Regions from separate parts of the Azospirillum sp. genome, predicted to be linked through region 1. Evidence: riboswitches for the same ligand, from Rfam matches in the RefSeq annotation. Region 1 holds a riboswitch; the other holds the start of a gene.
What was found. Region 1 has a riboswitch for cobalamin ahead of ACRWK7_RS02600 (sirohydrochlorin chelatase). Riboswitches for the same ligand answer to the same signal wherever they lie in the genome.
Positions count from the first base shown of each region.

Region 1 (9,072 bases):
GCGAGTCCCTGCGGCGAGAGGACGACGAAGACCGGTGCTTTCATCGCGGGACCAGAATCATGGAGAAATAGGGAACCGGCGGCCGGACCTCGGCCAGCGGCAGCACGCGCTGCTCCGGCAGCCCGGCGCGCTCGACGTACAGCGCGCGCGCCGTGAGGCCCAGTTCGTCGACAACAGCGCGCACCTTGTCGAAGTGACGGCCGAGCTTCATCACCGCGGCGGCGTCGGTGGCGGCCAGCCGTTCCTTCAGGACGGCAGCGTCCAGCGGCGCCGGCAGCACGGTCAGCACATCGTTGCGCGACGTGAGCGGCACCGGCACCGCAGCGGCGGTCGCCATCAGTGAGCTGACGCCCGGCACGACCTGCACGGGGAAGCGCCCGGCCAGCCGGGTGAACAGGTACTGGAACGAGCCGTAGAAGAACGGGTCGCCCTCGCAGGGCATCGCCACGTCGCGGCCGGCGGCGAGGTGGACGGCGATCTCCTCGGCGGCACGGTCGTAGATGGCCTGCCCGTCCGACGCCGGGGCGCTCATGTCGATGCGGACGACGAGTTCGGTCTGCCCGCCCGGCAGGTGCCCGGCGACGATGGATCGCGCGAAACTGTCGCTGCCGTTGGCGGCGAGGTAGGCGATGACCGGGCAGGCGCGCAGCAGGCGCAACGCTTTCAACGTCACCAGTTCCGGATCGCCGGGGCCGACGCCCAACCCATACAGGGTGCCGGTCATGGCTTGACCACCGCCAGCTGCGTCACCGGGCGCAACGGCTTCCACCCGCTGAAACCGCCGAGATCGGCGGCGCGGCTCACCGACAGCTGCGTCAGGCCGCCACCGAGCTTGGCGTACAGGTCGATCAGCGCCCGCTCACCCTCCAGCGTAACGGCGTTGGCGACGAAGCGGCCGCCGGAAGGCAGCGCCTCCCAGCACGCCTCGGCAAGGCCGGGGACGGTGACGCCGCCGCCGACGAACACGGCGTCCGGCGCCGGCAGGGCGTTCAGCGCATCCGGCGCCGCGCCCTCGACGATCTTCAGTCCCGGCACGCCCAGCGCCGCGGCGTTCTCCGCGATCAGCGCCAGCCGGTCGGCGCGTGGCTCGATCGCGATGGCGCGGGCGCGCGGCGCGGCGCGCATCCACTCGATGGCGACGGAGCCGCAGCCGGCCCCAACGTCCCACAGCGTCTGCCCTGGCACGGGCATCAGCGCGGAGAGCGTCACCGCGCGCACCTCGCGCTTGGTGAGCTGGCCGTCGTGGCGGAAGGCGTCGTCGGGCAGGCCGGGCGTGCGCGGCAGCAGCGCGGCACCGGGCTCGGCGGCGCACTCGATGGCGATGGTGTTCAAGGCGGCGTGCGGCCGCTCCTCCCAGTCCGCGGCGGTCCCGGCGACGCGTTTTTCCAGGATGGGGTGGCCCATGCGCTCCAGCACCGTGATCCGGCTCGGGCCGTAGCCGCGCCCGCGCAGCAGCGCCGCCACCGCGGCCGGCGTGGTGCCGTCGGCGCTCAGCGCCAGGATGCGGGCGCCGGGAACCAGCGCGGGGTGCAGCAGTTCGACCGGGCGGCCGTGCAGCGTCAGGCACTCCACCTCCGCCCGCGCCCAGCCGAGCCGCGCGCAGGCCAGCGCGAAGGCGCTCGGCGCCGGCATCACCACGGTTTCGCCGACGGGGAAGTGCTTCAGCAGCGTCGTGCCGACGCCGTACAGCATCGGGTCGCCGCTCGCCAGCACGACGACCCGGACGTTGCGGCGGCACTCCAGCTTCTCGATCAGCGCGTCGAAGGGCGAGGGCCAGGCCAGCCGCTCCGCCTCGTGCTCGGGCAGCATGGCGAGGTGGCGCTCGCCGCCGACCAGCACTTCGGCCACGGTGATGGCGCGCAACGCCGCCTCGGACAGGCCGCCGACACCGTCCTCGCCGACGCCGATGATGGTCAGCCAGGGCTCCATCACGTGCCCAACCCCACCGCCAGTGCGTTGACCGCCGCTGCCGCCAGCGCGCTGCCGCCGCGCCGGCCGCGCACGGTGGCGAAGGACAGGCCGCGCGGGTTGCCGGCCAGTTCGGCCTTGGACTCCGCGGCGCCGACGAAGCCCACCGGGAAAGCCAGCACCGCCGCCGGGCGCGGCGCCCCGGCGTCGATCAGCTCCAGCAGGCGGAACAGCGCGGTCGGCGCGTTGCCGATGGCGACCACGGCGCCCTCCAGCTCCGGCAGCCAGCGGTCGACGGCGGCGGCCGAGCGCGTCGTGCCGATGGCGCGCGCCAGACCCGGCACCGCCGCGTCGTGCAGGTGGCAGAGGATGCGGTTCCTCGCCGGCAGCAGGCGCGCCGTGATGCCGGCGCCCACCATCTGCGCGTCCACCAGGATCGGCGCGCCGGCGCGCAGCGCGGCGCGGCCCTGCGCCACCACGTCGGCGGAGAACGCGATGTCGTCCGCCAGATCGACCATGCCGCAGGTGTGGATCAGGCGGATGGCCAGTTCCGCCACGTCCGGCGGGAAGCGCGCCAGGTCGGCTTCCGCCCGGATGGTGGCGAAGGACCGGCGGTAGATGGCGTCGGGATCGCGCAGGTAGTCCAACGCGGCGGGCTGATCAGTCGCCATCGGCGCCCGACCGCGTCAGGCTGCGCGGCCCCAGGGGATGGTCGGCGTGCGGGTACGGGTGGTGTCCGTGCCCAGGGCCGTGATCATGGCCATGCCCGTGATCGTGGTCATGGGGATGGTCGTGAGGATGGCCGTGCCCGTGATCATGATCGTGGTGGTGATCATGATCGTGGTCATGATGATGGTGGCCGTGACCATGGTGATGGTGATGGCCGCCGTGGTCGTGGTGGTGATCATCATGGTGATGGGCGCCGCCGTCCACGCCGATGCCCTCGACGTGATGGTGGTGGCTTTCCTGGCGCAGGCCAACCTCGTCCTCGAAGCCCAGGAAGGCCTCGCGGTACTTGCACATCTGACAGTTCATGTTGCCGGTGCCGTCCAGGATCTCCTGGACGCGGTCGCGCATGGTCTCCAGCACCATGGGGTGGTCGTTGAGGTAGGGCGCCTTGACGAACTCGATGTCCGGGTGGCGCGCCGCCACGGCGTCGGTGGCGTCGTAGATGCGGCGCACCAGAATGCCGGTGAACAGGAAGTACGGGAACACCACGATCCGCTTGTAGCCGAGGCGCGCGGCGTGCTCCAGACCCGGCTCGACCAGCGGGAAGGTGACGCCGGAGTAGGCGGTCTCGGCCCAGCCGAAGCCCATCCCTTCCCACAGCATACGGGTGACCTTGGCGACGTTGGAGTTGGCGTCGGGGTCCGACGAGCCGCGCCCGACCACCACCAGCAGCGTCTCGTGCCGCGGCACGCCGTCGCCGGCCGCCGCCAGCGCTTGCGCCACGCGGTCGCCGGCGGCGCGCAGCATCTTCAGGTCGATGGCCAGCTCGCGGCCGTAGTCGATGGTCAGTCCCGGCTTCTCGGCGGCGTAGGCGTTCAGCACCGAGGGGATGTCGTTCTTGGCGTGCCCGGCGGCGAACAGCATGGCCGGCACCGCCAGGATGCGGGTGCAGCCGGCCGCCACCAGCTTGTCCAGCCCCTCGCGCAGCACCGGCCGCGCGAACTCCAGGTAGCCGTACTCGACGTGCTCGTAGGGGAGCTGGTGGGCGAGCGTGTGCGCCACCGCGGCGAATTCGGCCACCGCCTGCGCGTCGCGGCTGCCGTGGCCGCAGATCATGACGCCGAGCTTCTCGCCCATGGACTCTTCCTTCACTGACCGGAAGCGCCTGGGGAGCGTGGGAGAGAACGAGCCGTACCATGGATCGCGCCCCGCCACCGGTGCACCCCGCCCGGAGCTTCGTTGACGTGTCGCGGCCGGGCAGGTCTCCTGGCTCGTGGGTCAGCGCCGCGGGACTGGCCTTCCCGGCCGGGATCGTCTCCGGCCAGTGGCATGCTTCGCCGTCGCGACTCGCCACACACAGTTGCGGGGGCAGCCGCGGCACCGGGCCGAAGCCCTTCCCGCGTTCCCTTTTCACCCGTCACCCCTACGGGGTGGCGGGAACCATGCCGCTGGGGGGCAGACTTAGGCCCCCGCAGCCCGCAAGGTCAACGACTTTATTCGGGCTTGCGGAGGCCGCGGCGCACTGCCAGAGTGTGCGCCGATGGTGCCCGGCACGGCCAAGCCACGCCGGGATAATAGGGAACACGGTGCGGTCGACCAAATCGAGGGACCAAGCCCGTGGCTGCCCCCGCAACTGTAAGCGGCGAGCCGGCTCATGCCACCGGATTCCGGGAAGGCATCGGCCACACGGCGACGACCCGCGAGCCAGGAAACCTGCCATCGAGGCTCAATCCAATCCGTCGGGTGTGACGGCACATGGAGACATCGATGACCAACACGACCGTTTCGTCCTCTTCCCGCAGCCTGTCGCGTTCGGAGACCCTGGTCGCCGCGCTGGTGGCGATGCTGCTCGGCAGCTTCCTGGTCTACGGCGCCGGCTTCGCCAACGCGCAGGCGCTGCACGACGCCGCGCACGACGCCCGGCACGCCTTCTCGTTCCCCTGCCACTAAGGCCGGGGCCATGTTGAGGCGGATTCTCTCCGCGGCGCTCGCCGCGGGGCTGCTGGCTGGCGTCCTCGTTTCCGTATTGCAGGCCGTCACCACGACACCGCTGATCCTCCAGGCCGAGGTGTTCGAGACCGGCGGCGGGGTGCATGACCACACCGGCCATGACCATTCCGCCCCCCTTCCCGCCGAACCCGAGGCGGAGGACGTCGTCACCCGCACCGCGCTGACGGCGGCGGCCAACCTCATCACCGGAGTCGGCTTCGCGCTGCTGGTCGTGGGGGCCTTCGCGCTGTCCGGCCGGCCGGTCGAGGCGCGCGAGGGAATGCTGTGGGGTCTGGGCGGCTTCGCCACCTTCACCCTGGCACCGGCCCTCGGCCTGCCGCCGGAGCTGCCCGGCACCATCGCCGCCGATCTGGCGTCGCGTCAGGCCTGGTGGGTCTTCGCGGCGCTGGGCGCGGCCGGCGGGCTGGCGGTGCTGGCGTTCGGCAAGGGGTGGTGGCGGCTTCCCGTGGGGCTGGCGCTGCTGGTCCTGCCGCACGCCGTCGGTGCACCGCACCCCGACGCCTTCGGCGGCTCCCCGCCGCCGGAGCTGGTGGCGCAGTTCGTCGCCAAGTCCATCGTGATCAGCGCCATCTTCTGGGCGGCGCTGGGCTGGATGGCCGGCGGCTTCTTCAAGCGCTTCGCATCCTAAAGTCTCGGCCGTGAAATGATTTGACGGCCGTCCGTTAACGCGGAAACCTGTCGTGCGTGCACAAGAACGTTCAACGTCCGCACGCACGACAGGGAGACCGAGACCGATGCTCACAAGCACCCGCTACCGTCTGGGCGCCGCCGCCGTGGCGCTCGCCCTGGCCTCGGGGCCGGCGCTGGCCGAGACCTGGGACATGCCGACGCCCTACCCCGACGGCAACTTCCACACCCAGAACGTCCGCCAGTTCGCGGACGACGTGAAGGCCGCCACCAACGGCAAGATCCAGATCACCGTCCATTCCAACGGCTCGCTGATCAAGCATCCGGAGATCAAGCGCGCCGTGCAGTCGGGCCAAGCGCAGCTGGGCGAGGTGCTGATCTCCTCCTGGGCGAACGAGGATCCGCTGTACGGCCTCGACTCGGTGCCCTTCCTGGCCACCGACTTCGCCTCGGCCAAGAAGCTCTACCAGGTCTCCAAGCCGTACCTGGAGAAGAAGCTGGAGCGGCAGAAGCTCAAGCTTCTGTACTCCGTCGCGTGGCCGCCGCAGGGCCTGTACGTGAAGCAGGAGATCGCCTCGGTCGCCGACCTCAAGGGGCAGAAGTTCCGCGCCTACAACCCGGCCACCACCCGCATCGCCGAACTGACCGGCGCCGTGCCCACCAAGATCGAGGCGGCCGAGGTGGCCCAGGCCTTCGGCACCGGCATCGTGTCGGCGATGATCACCTCGGCGGCGACCGGCGTGGACAGCAAGGCCTGGGACTTCGTCAAGGTCTACTACGACGTGCAGGCCTGGCTGCCGCGCAACATGGTGTTCGTCAGCCTGGACGTCTGGAACGGCCTGGACGACGCCACCAAGAAGGCGGTGCAGGACGCCGCGGCGAAGGCCGAGGCGCGCGGCTGGGACGGCTGGGAGAAGAAGACCGCCGACCTGAACAAGGCGCTGGCCGACAACGGCATGAAGGTGCTGGCCCCGCCGGCGGCGCTGAAGGACGGCTTCGCCGAGGTCGGCAAGACCATGACCGCCGAGTGGCAGAAGGCCGCTGGATCCGACGGCGAAGCGATCGTCGCGGCGTTCAGGAAGTAAGTTCGGCTGCCCCCTCCCTGCCCCTCCCCCGCTGGCGCGGTGGAGGGAACGAGCCCCCTCTCCCGCGAAGCGGGGGAGGGATGGGGAGGGGGCAAAATCCCTCCCGGAGTCCCCATGCGTCCTGCCCTGTCCGCGCTCTACCGGACCGCGGAGTTCCTCGGTGCGGTCCTGTTCGTGCTGATCGCAGTGCCGATCCTCGCCCTCGTGTTCGCCCGCCCGTTCGGCATCGCCATCCCCGCCGCCGACGAGTTCGCCGGCTACGCCATGGCCGGCTCCTTCGCGCTGATGCTCGGCCCCAGCCTGCGGCAGGGCGCGCACATCCGCGTCGGCATCATCGTGGAACGCCTGCACGGCGCGCCGCGGCGGGCGTTCGAGCTGCTGTGCCTCGCCTTCGCCACCGCTCTGACCGGCTACTTCGCCTTCCACTGGAGCCGCATGACCTGGCAGTCCTACGATTTCGGCGACGTCAGCCAGGGTGTGCTGCCGATCCCCTTGTGGATCCCGCAGACGATCATGGCCGCCGGCCTGATCGTGCTGGCCATTGCCTTCCTCGACGACCTGATCCGCGTCGCCAGTGGCCATCAGGCGACCTACGAAACCGCCGACGCACCGACCGAGGGCTGAGCCGCATGGATCCCACCACCGCTTCCATCGTCGTGGTCGTCGCCATGTTCGTCATGCTGGCGGCCGGCGTCTGGGTGGCGCTGGCGCTGGCCGGCGTCGGCTTCGTCGCCATGGCGCTGTTCACCTCGCGCCCCATCGGTCTGGTGATGGCCACCAACGTTTGGGGCGCCTCCACCTCGTGGACGCTGACCGCCCTGCCGCTGTTCATCTGGATGGGCGAGATCCTGTTCCGCACCCGCATCTCGTCGGACATGTTCCGCGGCCTCGCCCCCTGGATGGGCTGGCTGCCGGGGCGGCTGATGCACGTCAACATCGTCGGCTGCTCGATCTTCGCGGCGGTCTCCGGCTCCTCCGCCGCCACCGCCGCCACCATCGGCCGCATGACCATCCCGGAGCTGAAGCGGCGCGGCTACGACCCGATGATGATCGTCGGCTCGCTGGCCGGCGCCGGCACGCTGGGTCTGCTGATCCCGCCGTCCATCATCATGATCGTCTACGGCGTGGCGGCCGACGTCTCCATCGCCCGGCTGTTCATCGCCGGCGTGATTCCCGGCATCGTGCTGAGCGGGCTGTTCATGGCCTACGTCGCCGGCTGGTCGCTGCTCAACCCCGACAAGGTGCCGCCCAACGACATCCGCATGAGCTTCGGTGAGAAGATCCGCGAGACCGGCGCGCTGATCCCGGTGATGCTGCTGATCGTCGCGGTGCTCGGCTCCATCTACGGCGGCTTCGCCACGCCGACCGAGGCGGCGGCGGTCGGCGTGCTGGGCGCCCTGGTGCTGGCGGCGGTCACCGGCACGCTGAGCTGGGCGACCTTCCGCGACAGCGTGCTGGGCGGCGCGCGCACCACCTGCATGATCTCCTTCATCCTGGCGGGGGCGGCGTTCCTCACCGCCGCCATGGGCTACACCGGCATCCCGCGGGCGCTGGCCGAGTGGATCACGGCGCAGCAGTTCTCCACCATTTCGCTTCTGGCGGCGCTGACGGTGTTCTTCGTCATCATGGGCTGCTTCCTCGACGGCATCTCGATGGTGGTGCTGACCACGTCGGTGATCCTGCCGATGGTCCAGCAGGCGGGGATCGACCTGCTGTGGTTCGGCATCTACATCGTCATCGTGGTGGAGATGGCGCAGATCACCCCGCCCGTGGGATTCAACCTGTTCGTGCTGCAGCCGATGACCGGCTACGGCATCTTCACGATCGGCAAGGCGGCGATGCCGTTCTTCGTCGTGATGGTGCTGATGGTGGCGCTGCTGTGGGTCTTCCCGGGGATGGTGACCTGGCTACCGTCGCAGATGATGGGCTGACGGAGAACGGATGACAGGACGGGAGCAGGGCGGGCGCGACCTCCGGCTCGACTTCTTCCGGGGGCTGGCGCTGTGGTTCATCTTCGTGAACCACATCCCGGCCAACCAGTTCGCCTGGCTGACCTCGCGCAACTACGGCCTGAGCGACGCGTCGGAAGTGTTCGTCTTCATCTCCGGCTACACCTCGTCCATGGTGTACGCCAAGGTGTACGCGCGCAGCGGCTGGGGCTTCGCGTCGGCCAAGGTGCTGGACCGCTGCTGGACGCTGTACCTGACGTACATCTTCCTGTTCATCGCCTTCACCGCCCAGGTGGCGTACACCACGCGCGCCTTCGACAACCCGCTGTTCGCCGAGGAGATGGGCATCGGCAGCTTCTTCGCCGACCCGACGGTGGCGCTGGTGCAGGCGCTGCTGCTGAAGTTCCGCCCGGCCAACCTGGACATCCTGCCGCTCTACATCGTGCTGCTGCTGGTGGTGCCGCTGCTGCTGCCGGTGCTGGTGCGCGGCCCGATGCCGCTGCTGGCGGCGTCGGGCGGGCTGTACGTGCTGACCCGCCACTTCGGCTGGAACCTGCCCACCTACCCGGAGGGCGGCGAATGGTTCTTCAACCCCTTCGCCTGGCAGTTCATATTCGTGCTGGGCGCGGTGCTGCAGCGCTTCCCCGACGCCACCGCGGCGCTCACCCGGCCACGGCTGCCGGCGCTGCTGCTGGCGGCGGCGTACATCGCGGCGTCGATGCTGCTGGCGCTGTCCTGGCAGATCGCCTCGCTGGGCGCCTTCATGCCGCCGCGCCTGGGCGAGGTGCTGTACCCGATCAGCAAGACCGACCTCGACCCGTTGC
Region 1 is NZ_JBOZRT010000016.1:30,710-39,781, reverse strand. Features, by position in the region: gene cobJ (precorrin-3B C(17)-methyltransferase) at 1-44, opposite strand, end outside; gene cobI (precorrin-2 C(20)-methyltransferase) at 41-724, opposite strand; gene cbiE (precorrin-6y C5,15-methyltransferase (decarboxylating) subunit CbiE) at 721-1,929, opposite strand; gene ACRWK7_RS02605 (precorrin-8X methylmutase) at 1,929-2,579, opposite strand; gene ACRWK7_RS02600 (sirohydrochlorin chelatase) at 2,569-3,714, opposite strand; cobalamin riboswitch at 3,817-4,037, opposite strand; cobalamin riboswitch at 4,102-4,312, shown strand; gene ACRWK7_RS02595 (CbtB domain-containing protein) at 4,345-4,527, shown strand; gene ACRWK7_RS02590 (CbtA family protein) at 4,538-5,215, shown strand; gene ACRWK7_RS02585 (TRAP transporter substrate-binding protein) at 5,322-6,299, shown strand; gene ACRWK7_RS02580 (TRAP transporter small permease) at 6,414-6,923, shown strand; gene ACRWK7_RS02575 (TRAP transporter large permease) at 6,929-8,230, shown strand; gene ACRWK7_RS02570 (OpgC family protein) at 8,241-9,072, shown strand, end outside.

Region 2 (9,072 bases), on a different contig from region 1:
CCGCCCATCGCGCCCGGTGCGCAGCCGCCCGCCGGCCATCCGGCGGTTCCCGCGGCCGCCGCGCCGCAGGCGGCGGCTCCGGCCAACCACCCGGCGCTGCGCGACTTCGACCACTTCCGCATGGGCAACCGCAACGTCAAGGCGCTGTGGGCCGACGGCGACACGCTGTGGGTCGGGTCCTCGGGCGGCGTGATCCGCTACTCGATCCCCGAGGACAAGTACACCGTCTACGACAACAAGTCCGGCCTGCTGTCCAACGGCATCTTCTACCTGCAGCGCCACGGCGACGAGATGTGGGTCGGCACCTACGGCGGCGGGCTGTCGGTCCTGGACCTGAAGACCAACGCGTGGCGCGGCTACAACGTGCCGGAGGGCATGGGCGACGCCTTCATCTACGGCGCGCTGCGCACGAAGAGCGGCGACGTGTGGATCGCCACCTGGTCCGGCGCCAACCGGATCAAGGGCGGCGCGATGGACGACATCGACGCCTGGGAGCTGCACACGGTGGCCTCCACCGGCGGCGGTCTGCCGAACGACTGGGTCTACGGCCTCGCCGAGGGCAAGAACGGCGAGGTCTGGATGGCGACCGAGGGCGGGCTCGCCCGCTACCAGGACGGCAAATGGGAGAACTGGACCCACGCCCGGGGGCTGGGCGCCAAGGCCGAGACGGTGAAGGGCCAGGGCGAGCTGAACAACGACCCCGGCACCCAGTCGCGCCACCACGCCCAGCAGAAGCAGGAGCAGGGGCTGGGCGACGTCACCACCGCCTACAACCCGAACTACGTCATCTCGATCGCCGTGGACGATGGCGGCAACGTCTGGGCGGGCACCTGGGGCGCCGGGCTGTCGCGCTTCGACGGCAAGGAGTTCAAGACTTTCACCGTCGCCGACGGCCTGCCGTCCAATCACATCTTCATGCTGAAGAAGGGGCCGGACGGCACGATCTGGATCGGCACCAACCGTGGCCTCGCTCGGTACGACGGCAAGGCCTTCACGACCATCACGGAGCAGGACGGCCTGCTCGGCAACAACGTGTTTTCCATGGCCTTCGCCGGGAACGGCGAGGTCTGGGTCGGCAGCTTCGGCGGCCTGACCCGTTTCCGCAAGGGCCTCTGAAGCCCCTCCCCCCTTGAGGGGGAGGGGTTTGGGGAGAGGGGGATCGAACTTCCTGGCCGCTTCGCGGCGCCACCCTCTCCCCAACCCCTCTTCCCTCAAGGGAGAGGGGCTCTGAAACGAGCGGCAGGAGCCAACTCGGATGATCACGGAAATCGGCCATTACGCGCTGGTCATGGCCGTCGCGGTGGCGATGGCGCAGGCGATCGTTCCCCTGGTCGGCGCGCAGCGCGGCGACCGCGCGCTGATGGCGTTCGGCCGCACCGCGGCGTTCGCCCAGCTGCTGCTGGTCGGCACCGCGTTCGGCGCGCTGATGCACGCCTACGTGACCAGCGACTTCTCGGTGGCGAACGTCGCCCAGAACTCGCACACCGACAAGCCGATGCTCTACAAGGTCAGCGGCCTGTGGGCGAACCACGAGGGCTCGCTGCTCTTGTGGATCACCATTCTCGCCGGCTTCGGCGCGGCGGTCGCCAGCTTCGGCCGCAACCTGCCGGCCAGCCTGCGCGCGCGGACGCTGGCGGTGCAGGCGATGATCGCGGTGGGCTTCACGCTGTTCATCCTGCTGACCTCCAACCCGTTCGAGCGGCTGGACCCGGTGCCGCTGAACGGCAGCGGCCTCAACCCGCTGCTGCAGGACCCCGGCCTCGCCTTCCACCCGCCGTTCCTGTACCTGGGCTATGTCGGCTTCTCCATCGCCTTCTCCTTCGCGGTCGCCGCGCTGATCGAGGGGCGGGTCGACGCCGCCTGGGCCCGCTGGGTGCGGCCGTGGACGCTGGCCGCCTGGACCTTCCTGACCGTCGGCATCGGGCTGGGCTCCTGGTGGGCCTACTATGAACTCGGCTGGGGTGGCTGGTGGTACTGGGACCCGGTCGAGAACGCCTCCTTCATGCCGTGGCTGGCCGGCACGGCGCTGCTGCACTCGGCGATCATCGTCGAGAAGCGCGACACCCTGAAGACCTGGACCATCCTGCTCGCCATCGTCGCCTTCAGCCTCAGCCTGCTCGGCACCTTCCTGGTGCGTTCGGGCGTCATCAGCTCGGTGCACTCCTTCGCCTCCGACCCGGGGCGCGGCCTGTTCATCCTCGGCCTGCTGCTGGCGACGGTCGGCGGCTCGCTGGGCCTCTACGCGGTGCGGGCGCCGGTGCTGAAGTCGGGGGGGCTGTTCTCCGGCGTCAGCCGCGAGGGTTCGCTGGTGCTCAACAACGTGCTGCTGGCGACGGCGACCGGCACGGTGTTGCTCGGCACGCTGTACCCGCTGTTCGCCGACGCCCTGAACCTCGGCAAGCTGTCGGTGGGGGCGCCGTTCTTCAACGCGGTGTTCGTGCCGCTGTCGGTGCCGCTGGTGATCGTCATGGCCATCGGCCCGCTGCTGGCCTGGAAGCGCGGCAACCTGATGCGGGCGTTGAAGACGCTGAGCCCGGCGGTGGTCATCGCGCTGGCCGTCGCGGCGGCGACGCTGCTGTTCGGCGGCTCCACCTCGCCGTGGTGGGCGGCGCTGGGCACCGGACTGGCCGCGTACCTCGCCGTCGGCACGCTGGCCGAGACCGTCGAGCGCGTCCGGCTGTTCCAGATCCCGCTGGGCGACAGCCTGCACCGGCTGGTGCACCTGCCGCGTTCGGCCTACGGGCTGCTGCTGTCGCACCTCGGGCTGGCGCTGGTGATCGCCGGCATCACCGGCTCCTCGGCCTGGAAGGTCGAGAGCATCCAGACCCAGCGCATCGGCGAGACGGTGACGGTCGCCGGCTACGGCTACCGCCTTGACGCGGTCGAGGAGGCGCGCGGGCCCAACTACGTCGCGGCGCGCGCCACCTTCACGGTGACGAAGGACGGCAAGCCCTTCACCGTGATGCACCCGGAAAAGCGCATGTACATGCAGCCGCAGCGCCCGACCACCGAGGCGGCCATCGAGACGACCGTCCTCGGCGATCTCTACGCGGTGATCGGCGACAACGAGAAGGGCGCCTTCGTCACCCGGCTGTACTTCAACCCGCTGGTGCCGTGGCTGTGGGCCGGCGGCATCCTGATGGCGCTGGGCGGGCTGGCCAGCCTGTCCGACCGCCGCCACCGCGTCGGGGCGCCGGTGCGGGCGCGTGCCGCGCTGCCGGCCGGCAGCGCCGCCGGGAGAGCCTGAGCCATGAAACGTCTGCTCTTCGCCGTCCTGCTGCTGGTGCTGCCCGCCTCGGCCGGCGCCGTGATGCCCGACGAGGTGCTGAAGGACCCGACGCTGGAGCTGCGGGCCCGCGGGATCAGCAAGGATCTGCGCTGCCTCGTCTGCCAGAACCAGTCCATCGACGATTCCGACGCGCCGCTCGCCCGCGATCTGCGCGTCATCGTCCGCGAGCGGCTGAGCGCCGGCGACAGCGACGCCGACGTGGTGCGCTTCCTCACCGACCGCTACGGCGACTACGTGCTGCTGAAGCCGCCAGTGAAGGCGACGACGGTGGCGCTGTGGACCGCGCCGGCGGTCCTGCTCCTGCTCGCGCTGCTGGCCGCGCGCCCGCTGCTGCGCCGCCGCGCCGCCGAGGCCGCCCCAGCACCGCTCAGCGAGGCCGAACAGGCCCGCCTGCACCAGATCCTGTCCAACGGAGGCCAGGCATGATGACCTTCTGGCTCGTTCTCGCCGCGCTGACCGCGGCGGTCCTCGCGCTCCTGCTGCTGCCGCTGCTGCGCCGGGGCGACGCGTCGGCGTCCGACCGCGCCGCGCACGACGTGGCGGTCTACCGCGACCAGCTCGCCGAGGTGGAGCGCGACGTCGAGGCCGGCCTGCTGACGCCCGATCAGGCCGAGGCGACGCGCATCGAGGTCCAGCGCCGCATCCTCGGTGTCGGCCGCGACGGCGCCGCCCGGCCGGTGGGTCGCGGTGCGCGGATGGCGCTGGCCGGCTCGCTGGCGGTGGTCGTGCCGGCAGCGGCGGTCGGGCTCTACGACCACCTCGGCGTGCCCGGTTTGCCCGACAAGCCCTACGAGGTGGCGCAGGCCGAGCGCCAGCAGCTGGGCGGCGACCAGGACCCGACCATCCTGGCGATGATCGAGGGGCTGTCGGCCAAGCTGACCGAGAACCCCAACGACGTCGAGGGCTGGCAACTGCTCGGCCGCTCCTACCGCGCGCTGAACCGGCTGGACGAGGCTGCGGCGTCGCTGCGGCAGGCCGCCAAGCTCGGCAGCACCGACCCGGAGACCTACGCGACGCTGGGTGAGTCCATCACGCTGGCCGGCGGCGGCGCGGTGACGGCGGAGGCCGGCAACGCATTCCGCAACGCGCTGCGCCTGCACCCGGGCGACCCGCGCTCGCGCTTCTATCTGGGAATGGAGGCGATGCAGCTCGGCGACGCCGTGCAGGCGGTGGCGATCTGGCGCGACCTGGAGAAGGACTCCGCCCCCGAGGCGCCCTGGCTGCCGTTCCTGCGCGAGCGCATGCGGGAGGCCGCCGCCTCGGCCGGCGTCGCCCCGGAGAGCGTACCGCCGCAGTCGCCGGTCACCGCCTCGGTGGGCGACGCCCGCCACGAGCGCGTCGCCCCGGCCCAGCGCGACACGCCGGAGATGGTCAAGGCGATGGTGGTGCAGCTCGCCGACAAGCTGGCGCAGAACGGCGACGACGCGGAGGGCTGGGTGAAGCTCGGCCGCTCCTACCGGGTGCTCGGCGACATGGAGAAGGCACGCGACGCCTACGCCAAGGCCGTGGCGCTGAAGCCGGCGGACGTCCAGGTCAAGATGGACTACGCCGACGTCCTGCTGCTGATGGCCGGCGAGCCGGAGCAGCTGCCGGGCGAGTACGTCGCGGTGATGCGCGAGATCCTGGCGCTCGACCCGGCGAACGCCGACGCGCAGTACTTCGTCGGCTTGGCCGAGCTGCAGGCCGGGCATTTCCGGATGGCGCGGACGCACTGGTCGAAGCTGCTCGGCGGGCTGGATCCGAAGTCGGCCGAGTTCAAGGAGCTGAAGAAGCAGATCGAGGAGTTGCCGGAGGGCTGACCGCGCCTTCGGGTTTTTGGGAGGGGGCCGCGCGGGTTTCGCGCGGCCCCTTTTTCGTTACGGCTGGAGATGCTCCAGCAGCGGTTCCGCCCCGGACCGCTCCTGCCAGCGGTCGAACCACACGATCTCCGACAACGGCGTGCGCGGCAGCCAGCCGGCGGTTTCCAGTTCGGGCTTCTCGAAGAAGTGCGAGACGCGGCCGACGCACAGGTAGGCGATCGGCCGGATCGACGGCGGGATGCCCAGCGCCCGGCGCAGGTCGGCGTGCCGCATGATGCTCACCCAGCCGACGCCGAGGTTCTCCGCCCGCGCCGCCAGCCACAGGTTCTGGACCGCGCAGACGGCGCTGTAGAGGTCCATCTCCTTTTGGTGCGTCCGTCCGACGACGACCGGGCCGGTGCGGCGGCGGTCGCAGGTGACGCAGATCCCCACCGGCGCTTCGAGAATGCCTTCCAGCTTGAGCGTGCGGTACGTCCGCTGCCGGTCGCCCTCGAACATCGTCGCGGCTTCGGCGTTGGCGGCCGCAAAGGCGTCGTGCACCCGTTGCTTGGCCTCGGCCTCGCGCACGACGATGAAGTCCCAGGGCTGCATGAAGCCGACCGAGGGGGCGTGGTGCGCGGCCCGCAGCAGGCGCGCCAGCGTCGCGTCCGGAATCGGGTCCGGAAGGAACTGGCCGCGGACGTCGCGCCGCTGGTGGATGCACCGGTAGACGCTGTCGCGCTCGGCGGCGGAAAAGTCGGGATTGCTCTGGATCAGACTGGCTTCCATGGTGTCCCCTGCATGGGAAAGCGTGAGCCGCCGCCCGTCCATGGCGGGGCCCTATGGCTTTCAGGCCGGTCTTCTGACTCGGGTTCATCCCGTTCGGACGCCTTCCCAGCGCGGGCCAGTGGCGTGTGTCCGGACGGTCCCCCTCACAGCGTTGGGCACGTGGCGGAGTCGCACCGCCTTCCCGATTCTCCCAGGGGAAACCCCGTGGGCACCTGAAACGCGGCCAGTCCTACACCGAAGGCGCGGCGCGATCCAGCCTTCAGCTGTCCTTGGGCGTGTCCGCCGGCTTGCCCTCGGCCGGTGCGTCCGCCTTGTGCTCCTGCTGCTGCGGGGCCTTCCTGTCGCGCTTGGCCGTCTTCGCCTGCCAGGATTTCTCGGCCGGGGTGGCGTTCTGCGGGATCGACTTGGCGGGCGAGGGCAGGGGGATCATCGGCTTGGTGCCCGCGGCGTCGGCCGAGGCGTCCACCTTCACCGCCGGGCGCGGCACCGCGGGCGGCGCCTTCTGCTCGGGGTATTGCGGCTTGGCCACCACCTGGGTGTCATCCGGCTTGGCGTCGTCGGGCGGGGTCGGCAGCGTCTGCTTGTTCTCGGGGGGCTTGCTCTCCGCCGGTTTGGGCTCGGCGGGTTTGGGTTCGGCCGGGGGCTTGTCCTTGTTGTCGACGCGCTCCTGCGCCTTCTTCAGGATGGCGACGTCGGAGTCGTCGCCCTTCTCGGCGGGCTTGCCGTCGCCGCCCTTCTTGGCCTTCTCCGCCTCCACCTCGGCCTTGGTCTTTACGATGACCTTGCGTCGGCGTGCGCCGTCGCGCTCCTCGGCGTAGGTCGGCTTCTTGGCGACCTCCAGCTTGGCGCCGGTCACGAACTGGATCAGCGTCTGGTTCGTGTCCCACAGGCCATAGCATCCGCAGAGCGGAAGGCTGAGCATGGCGGCGAGGACGAGACGGCGGGACATGGTTCTGAACCACGGCTGCGGGAAGGGCGCCGCGCGGACGCCCGCCGGGGTCCATGCCAAAGCCGGGCCACTGCGGCACGGTCGCAGAAAAATGCTGCCGGCCGTCCGGCGCCGCTGGCACGCGCTTTGCGAAAGTCAGCGTGCACAGTGCGGCTTCACGATCTCTCCCAACGCCGCTTCCTCGACGCACCGCCCGTTTCCACGGCCGGTGCGTTTTCTTTTGCGGGACGCGCCGTCCGCCGGCTTCCCCGCGCCGGGAAGCGATTCCCGGAAATGGAAACGCCGGAACGGACTCCCGACCTTGGGAACGCCATGGGTGCCGGGCGCCGCGTTGGTCCGGATCTTGCTGCCGTGTCCGCGGGCGTCGAGCCCGATGCAACCGGACACCTGCCATGAGCGGCAACACTTCCCAAGCCCGGACCGTGGAGTCCACCCCCTGCGCCATCCGCCGCGCGCCGGCGCGGCCGTCGGCCGTCACCGCGCTGACCCGCGCCGTCGAGGGCTTCTTCGTCCGCCACCGCCGCCGGCTGGCCGCCGTGCACGCGGCGATGTTCGTCGTCTTCATGACGATCATCTTCGGGCCGCTGTTCACGCCGGAAGCGCCGCCGGGCGCCGGGGCGTTCGACCACATCACGCCGTTCGCATCCTACGTGCTGTGGGGGCTGTGGTTCCCGCTGGTGTTCCTGTCCGTCATCGTCACCGGGCGCTCCTGGTGCGGCATCCTCTGCCCGATGGGCGCGGCGGCCGAGTGGGGCAACCGCTTCGGCCCGCAGTGGGGCATCCCCGCCTGGATGCGCTGGGAAGGTCTGCCGGTGGTCAGCTTCCTCATCGTCACCATCCTCGGCCAGACCGTCGGCGTGCGTGACCACCCGGAAGCGGCGGCCGGCGTGTTCGGCGGCACCATGGCGGCGGCCGTCGTCGTCGGCTTCCTGTACGGCCGGCGCCGGCGCGCGTGGTGCCGGCACATGTGCCCGATCGGCCTGCTGCTCGGCGTCTTCTCGCGCCTCGGCGCGGTGGAGTTCCAGCCGAAGCTGCGGCTGCCCGGCGGCGAGGCCTACACCGAGCACGGCGTCTGCCCGACCATGATCGACGTGACGCGCAAACAGGAATCGCGCCACTGCATCGAGTGCTTCCGCTGCGTCAACCCCGAGGCCAAAGGCGGCGTGGCGCTGCGCCTGCGCCGGCCGGGCGAGGAGGTGGAAGAGATCCGCCACCATCACGCCAACCCGATGGAGGTGTGGTTCCTGTTCATCGGCACCGGCATCGCGCTGGGCGGCTTCCTGTGGCAGATCCTGCCGGTGTGGCAGGACCTCCGGCAGGCGTTCGGCGAATGGGCCATCGAGCGCGACCTGCTCTGGCTCGCCGAGCCGGGGCCGGCGTGGCTGATGAGCGTCCACCCGGAGCGCCGCGAGGTTCTGGTCTGGCTCGACTTCTTCCTGATCGTCGCGGCGATGCTGGCGGTGATGGCGCTGTACGCTGCGCTGCTGGGCGCAACCACGGCCGCCGCGGCGCGCCTCGCCGGCCGGGCCGGGGCGGACTCCGGCTTCGCCCGCCGCTTCACCGAGCTGGGCTACCAGTACGCGCCGGTGGCCATGGTGTCGCTGGCCGTCGGGCTTGGCACCGCGCTGTTCGCGCCGCTGCAACTGCTGGGATTCGGGCCGGAGGCGGTGCGCGCCGCCAAGGGCCTGCTGTTCGCCGCCAGCCTGGTGTGGAGCGGCTGGCTCGGCTGGCGCATCCTGGCCGGCCAGGGCTTGGCGGCGTCGCGGCGCTGGCTGCCGCTGCTGCCCGGCGCGCTGGGCAGCGCCGCCATCGCGTTCGGCTGGTGGCCGGCGCTGTTCGGCCTGTGATCCGGACTCTGACGACCTTCCGTTTGCCTGAGGATTTCCCGATGAAGACCCTGTACGCCCTTCCGCTCGCCGCCCTGCTGCTGGGCGCCGCCGCGCCGGTGGCGCTCGCCGCCGGCCGCGACATCGGCACCGCCGAGCGCGAGGGCATGAGCATCGTCACGCGCTACATCCAGGCGGTCGAGGTGGAGACCAGCGACGAGCCCGGCAAGCCCGCCGCCAACCCGCACGCCGGCCACAGCGGCCCGGCCGACGCGCACCTGGAGGCGGTGATCACCGCCACCAGGGACAACGCCTACGGCTTCTTCCCCGGCGCCTTCGTGCCCTACCTGCAGGTCGAGTACATCGTGCGCAAGCAGGGCACCGACTGGGTCGGCGACGGTGTGCTGAAGCCGATGATCGCCTCGGACGGCCCGCACTACG
Region 2 is NZ_JBOZRT010000060.1:44,388-53,459, forward strand. Features, by position in the region: gene ACRWK7_RS14330 (ligand-binding sensor domain-containing protein) at 1-1,116, shown strand, start outside; gene ACRWK7_RS14335 (heme lyase CcmF/NrfE family subunit) at 1,256-3,247, shown strand; gene ACRWK7_RS14340 (cytochrome c-type biogenesis protein) at 3,251-3,715, shown strand; gene ccmI (c-type cytochrome biogenesis protein CcmI) at 3,712-5,088, shown strand; gene bluB (5,6-dimethylbenzimidazole synthase) at 5,146-5,856, opposite strand; cobalamin riboswitch at 5,903-6,087, opposite strand; gene ACRWK7_RS14355 (hypothetical protein) at 6,116-6,805, opposite strand; gene ACRWK7_RS14360 (4Fe-4S binding protein) at 7,198-8,652, shown strand; gene ACRWK7_RS14365 (iron transporter) at 8,694-9,072, shown strand, end outside.
Region 2: linked by a shared signal. The riboswitch ahead of bluB (5,6-dimethylbenzimidazole synthase) and the one ahead of ACRWK7_RS02600 (sirohydrochlorin chelatase) in region 1 are both predicted to bind cobalamin.